Regions from separate parts of the Lysinibacillus sp. FSL K6-0075 genome, predicted to be linked through region 1. Evidence: riboswitches for the same ligand, from Rfam matches in the RefSeq annotation. Region 1 holds a riboswitch; the other holds the start of a gene.

What was found. A riboswitch is a leader RNA that binds a small molecule or an ion and turns the genes downstream of it on or off. The one in region 1 is predicted to bind S-adenosylmethionine.
Region 2: linked by a shared signal. The riboswitch ahead of MHB65_RS01960 (O-acetylhomoserine aminocarboxypropyltransferase/cysteine synthase family protein) and the one ahead of metK (methionine adenosyltransferase) in region 1 are both predicted to bind S-adenosylmethionine.

What each region holds. Positions count from the first base shown of each region.
Region 1 covers NZ_CP151947.1:3,769,745-3,772,918, reverse strand. Annotated here, with positions in the region: gene pckA (phosphoenolpyruvate carboxykinase (ATP)) at 1-1,081, opposite strand, end outside; SAM riboswitch class I at 1,471-1,589, shown strand; gene metK (methionine adenosyltransferase) at 1,848-3,044, shown strand.
Region 2 covers NZ_CP151947.1:409,356-412,529, forward strand. Annotated here, with positions in the region: gene MHB65_RS01950 (DASS family sodium-coupled anion symporter) at 1-771, opposite strand, end outside; gene MHB65_RS01955 (glycerol-3-phosphate acyltransferase) at 968-1,600, opposite strand; SAM riboswitch class I at 1,756-1,869, shown strand; gene MHB65_RS01960 (O-acetylhomoserine aminocarboxypropyltransferase/cysteine synthase family protein) at 1,987-3,174, shown strand, end outside.

The DNA of each region.
Region 1 (3,174 bases):
TTGTTAATTTACTGATTGGAGGTAACACGCCAAATGCATCAGCTGTTAGGAAGATGATTGTTTTTGGATGACCTGCAACAGAAGGATCAACAATATTTTCGATGTATTGGATTGGATAAGCTACACGTGTATTTTCTGTTAGTGAACCATCATCATAGTCACAAATACGAGTTTCTGGATCAACAGCTACGTTTTCTAAAACAGAGCCGAAGCGGATTGCATTGTAGATTTCTGGTTCTTTTTCAGCAGAAAGGTTGATTGTTTTAGCATAGCAACCACCCTCAATGTTGAACACACCATTAGCAGACCAACCGTGTTCATCGTCACCGATTAGCTTACGATCTGGATCAGCTGATAATGTCGTTTTACCAGTACCAGATAGACCGAAGAATAATGCCACATCGCCAGCTTCACCAACGTTTGCTGAGCAGTGCATGGAAAGAATACCTTGTTGTGGTAATAAGTAGTTCATGATACCAAAGATAGATTTTTTCATTTCACCAGCATATTCAGTACCACCAATTAAGATAATTTTCTTTTCAAGTGATACGATGATGAATGTTTCAGAAGCAGTACCATCAACCGCAGGATCTGCTTTAAAGTTAGGAGCTGAGATGACAGTGAAGTCGGCAACATGAGAAGCTAATTCATCTGCTGTTGGACGGATAAATAATTGATGAGCAAAAAGATTGTGCCAAGCGTATTCATTAATGACTTGAATGCTTAATTGTGAATCTTTGTCAGCACCTGCAAAGCCTTTGAATACGAATAACTCGTCACGTTCTTTTAAATATTTTATTACTTTTACGTATAGGTTATCGAACACTTCAGAGGAGATTGGTTGGTTGACTTTACCCCAGTCAATTTGATCTTTTGTGCTTTCTTCTTCTACCGTATATTTATCTTTAGGTGAACGACCAGTGTATTTGCCAGTTTCTGCACGAACTGCGCCATCTACTGTTAACATTGCTTCACCACGAGAGGTAGCTTTTTCTGCTAATTGTGGTACTGAAAGTTGAACATTAATGTTACCGCCGTTTAATAATTCCTTCAGTTCGTTTGCAATTTCTACTGAATTCATCGATTAAATACCATCCTTTTTTATAGTATTCCCTTGATTTAGAGGGATTTTTTCTTAATTTCAAAAATAGTATAACACAATTGCTTAAATAATCTATACTAATTAAGAAATTATTTTAGAGTTTTTATCACTTTTCAATAAACTGACAAAAAATAATGTTTTTCGAGTAGAATACCATCAATCCTACAGTAATTAGGCGCGAAAATTGAGCCACACATATGTTACCACAAGTAGCTAGGTATGTTGTAGGGATTAATTTGCTTCTATTTACATCATCATCCAAGTATGAAAAGTTTTTGTTTAATCTGTTCTTTCCTTTTTATACAGTAATACATAAGAAAATATTTGACAACGTTCGACCTTTTCAGTAACATGAGATTGAACGGATACTCTTATCCCGAGCTGGTGGAGGGTCAGGCCCTGTGAAACCCGGCAACCTGCATGAACTATTTCACGACATGCGTTGGTGCCAACCTGATGCAAGGGAACATCCCTTGAACGATAAGAGTGAAAGGTTACGCAGTCATTATTCCTTTCCTCATGTAAAGTAACGTGAGAAAAGGATTTTTTTATTGTTAAAAATCAATGTAAAGGTAAGTATATGTAGTTCTTTCCTTATTATAATGACGGATCTTTCGAAATCCTCGTGTTAAAAGCAGCAGTAACGGCTTGAGAGTTCAATCCTTAGGAGCGGACTTGACATGGGTAATGAGTACCGTATTCATACACAACTACTTATTGTAAGAGTATTTAGGAGGAAAACCAAATGACAAACCGTCGACTGTTTACATCAGAGAGTGTAACAGAAGGACATCCAGATAAGATTTGTGACCAAATCTCGGATGCCATTTTAGATGCTATTTTAGCAGAAGATCCAAATGCACGTGTAGCGTGTGAAACAACTGTAACAACAGGGTTAGTATTAGTAGCAGGAGAAATTACTACCTCTACTTACGTAGATATTAAAGGTATTGTTCGTGACACTGTAGCAGAAATAGGCTACACACGAGGTAAATATGGCTTTGATGCTGAAAACTTAGCGGTGCTTGTGGCGATTGGTGAACAATCACCTGATATTGCACAAGGTGTTGATCAAGCATTAGAGGCACGTGAAGGCTCTATGACAGATGCGGATATTGAAGCAATAGGTGCTGGTGACCAAGGCTTAATGTTTGGCTATGCATGTAATGAAACACCAGAGCTAATGCCATTACCAATTAGCTTAGCACACAAATTAGCACGCCGTTTAACAGAAGTACGTAAATCAGGTGAACTTGCCTATTTACGTCCTGATGGGAAAACGCAAGTAACGATTGAATATGATGACAATAATGTACCCGTTCGCGTGGATACAATTGTTATTTCAACACAGCATGATGAAGAAGCAACACTTGAACAAATTCAAGCGGATTTAAAAGAATTTGTTATTGCTCCAGTCGTGCCAAGTGAATTATTAGATGCTAACACGAAATACTTCATCAACCCAACTGGCCGTTTCGTAATCGGTGGGCCAAAAGGAGATGCTGGTTTAACAGGACGTAAAATCATTGTTGATACATACGGTGGTTATGCACGTCACGGTGGTGGTGCATTCTCTGGTAAGGATGCAACAAAGGTAGACCGTTCAGCGGCATATGCGGCACGTTATGTAGCGAAAAATATCGTAGCAGCGGGCTTAGCAGAACGTGCTGAAGTACAACTTGCCTATGCAATTGGCGTAGCTCAGCCTGTTTCTATTGCGGTAGATACATTTGGTACAGGTAAAGCGAAAGAAAGTGAGATCGTAGAATGGGTACGCGAGCTATTCGATTTACGCCCAGCAGGTATCATTAAAATGCTTGATTTACGTCGTCCAATTTATAAACAAACGGCTGCGTATGGACATTTTGGTCGTACAGATTTAAATGTACCATGGGAACAAATTGATAAAGCAGATGCACTACGAGAAAAAGCACGTTTATAAACTATTGAACTAAAGTAATGAAGTCGTTAGAAAATTATTCTAATGTATTAATAAGAAAAGGGGCAACATTGCCCCTTTTGTTTTTTTACAAAAAATGCCTCGCTAGGATTCGTGAACAAATTCGTTACAC
Region 2 (3,174 bases), 1.7 Mb from region 1:
TAAAGCGATCATAATGAAAAATAAGACAACAGACATAATAATCGAGAAGGGGGCAGCGTAGAGTAACCAAGCACCCCAAGAAATATCTACATTAAATTGCTCTTGAATAAAATTTAAGGCAACCATATTTTGAGCGGCTGCCGTTTTAATGCCGATATTCCAAATGGAAACGGCTTGTACGGAAGTAATAACTAGTAAGGCAGCGAGCCGACTATCACGTGGTAAACCAAATGCGGCAACCATTCCAAGCAATATTGGCACTACTGCGCCAGCTCGTGCTGTAGCAGAAGGAACAAAAAATGCGAGGACGATAGAAACTAAAATGGCGCCAAATACGATAGCTTTTGTTTTGGTTCCTACCAGTGAAAGAATCCAAAGAGCAAGTCGTTTATGTAGATTGGTAATTTGCATTGCAGCCGCTAGAAAAAGAGCGGCTGCTACTAAAGCAACAGCAGAATTACTAAATCCACTTAAGGATAATTTTAATGCGCCTGCTGTACCTAGCTCTGTGGTAGGATCATCCATTGATGGAGCGAGTCCTAGTAAAACAGTTACAAGTGCAATAATCATGGCCGAGCTAACAGGATATGAAACGGCCTCTGTTACCCAAAGGATGACTGCAAAAGCTAAGATGGCTAAAGCTCGTTGTCCAGCTATAGGTAAATCACCGTTATTAGGTAAAAAAGTAATAATAATCAGTAAAGCGAAGGCCAAGCCAATCCATAGTGGCTTTAAATTACGTTTTGAAGCTTCTTGATTTGGTGAAGACATATTTTCTCATCCTTTCTACGATAAAAATGACGATTATTATCCATAACATCGGCCTGGATAATGTTTTATTAAGATAAGAATATATCTTTTTTATTGTAGAAAAAAAACTACGCAGAATAGGTGTTTTTTACAGCAATATGAGTAGATAAAGAGAAAATACATGGTCACAAAAAATACAAAAATATCCATAAAAATATTATTTCTTTTTCTTAAAGGCAGAAGTTACTTTAGGCTCTGTACCATTGACTAAACGTTTAATATTTTCTATGTGCAGGATGATGGCTATGCCAAAAAGAAGAACAGCTATAATGGTTGGGCCAATGCCAGGAATCCATAAATAAGTGGCTGTACAAAAAACGAGATAAAACTCTAGAACACCAACAATTAAATAATTTGTTGCAAAGGATAAAATAACAAATAAAATAAGTGCAAATAAACCAATCTTCCAATCGACAGCAAGTAAAATTCCGATAATGGAGGCAGTTCCTTTTCCGCCATTGAAGCCCATATAGAAAGGGAAATTATGACCTAAAATGACCCCAGCAGCCATAATGTAGGTAAGCAGCCATATTTGTTCTTCTGTTAAATGAGTGACGTCCGCTAGATAAAAATGTGCACCGATAATAGCTACAACGCCTTTGCCAATATCGATGAGGGCTACTAAAACGCCATATTTCCAGCCGAGGGAAAGAGTAGCATTAGAGGCACCGGCATTGCCGTGGCCCGCTTTTTTTAAATCAACCCCCGATAAAAATTGTGCCACTTTAGAGCCGTGAATACAGCCAATTAAATAGCCAATAATAAGAAAAGTGATCACGGCCTTTACCATAAAAATCCTCCTCTCAAATTTTTTTCTAAAATAGTGTATGCGTTCATATTACGTATAAGAGCAGACAGAAGTTTCGGAAAAAATAAAATTTACATGTTGACAGAAAAAAACTCTATGTTTATACTGTGTAACAACGATGGAAATTGAATCTCATACTCTTATCAAGAGCGGCGGAGGGATAGGCCCTATGATGCCCGGCAACCAGTAAGTAACGAGCTTACTAAGGTGCTAATTCCTACAGATTCTTACTTGGATCTGGCAGATAAGGGGAGGAAAACTTGCAACCGCAACCCTCTTCTTAGCTGAAGAGGGTTTTTGTTTTCTACAGAAAAATCCTCCTCATCTCCGGTACCATCGTAAAAAAAATAACCATTTGGAGGTACACAATGACAAATTTTAAACCAGAAACATTGCTGTTACATGGCGGTCAAGAGCCAGACCCAGTGACGGGTTCTCGAACAGTTCCTGTCTATCGCTCAACTGCTTTCGTATTTAAAGACACTGCTCATGCGCAACGTCTTTTTGCCCTAGAGGAAGCAGGGAACATTTACACAAGGATTACCAATCCAACTGTTGATGTGTTTGAAAAACGTGTGGCTTTATTGGAAGGTGGAACAGCAGCAGTAGCACTTTCATCTGGTGCAGCAGCTATCGCATTTTCCATTTTAAATCTAGCTGGAGCTGGTAATGAGATAGTAGCAGCTAGTTCTTTATATGGTGGTACTTATAATTTATTTGCTAACACATTACCAAACTATGGTATTAAAACGATTTTTGTAGATGAAACAAACCCAGAGAATTTCAAGGCGGCGATTACTGATAAAACAAAAGCAGTCTTTGCTGAAGTGTATGGTAATCCAAGCTTAAAGGTTTTAGATATTGAAGCAGTAGCTAAAATTGCACATGATAATGGTCTACCATTAATTATTGACAGTACGTTTGCTTCTCCTTACGGCTCTACACCTATTGAATACGGTGCAGATGTTGTAGTACATTCAGCAACTAAATGGATAGGTGGTCATGGTACAACTTTAGGGGGCGTTGTTGTAGACGCTGGTAAGTTTGATTGGACTAGTGGTCGATTCCCAGGTTTTACTGAACCAGATGCTTCTTACCATGGTTTACGTTATGGAATTGATACAGCTTCTGCGGCCTTTGCTACGAAGCTACGCGTACAATTATTACGTGATTTTGGTCCAACATTAAGTGCAGATGCTGCCTTTAATTTATTACAAGGTTTAGAAACGCTTCATTTGCGTATCCCTAAACACAATGAAAATGCATTGGCAGTGGCTGAATATTTACGAAACCACCCATCTGTGGAGTATGTAAATTATAATGGCCTGGAAGATTTTCCAACACATGAATTGGCAAAGAAATATTTAAGAAATGGCTTCGGTTCAGTGCTTACATTTGGCATTAAAGGTGGACGTGAAGCTGGGCGAAAGCTTATTGATAGCGTAAAGCTATTTTCACATGTAGCAAATGTAGGTGATGCTAAGTCATTAATTATTCATCCTGCTTCCACTACACATCAGCAACTATCAGCAGACGAATTAGTTCAAGCTGGTGTA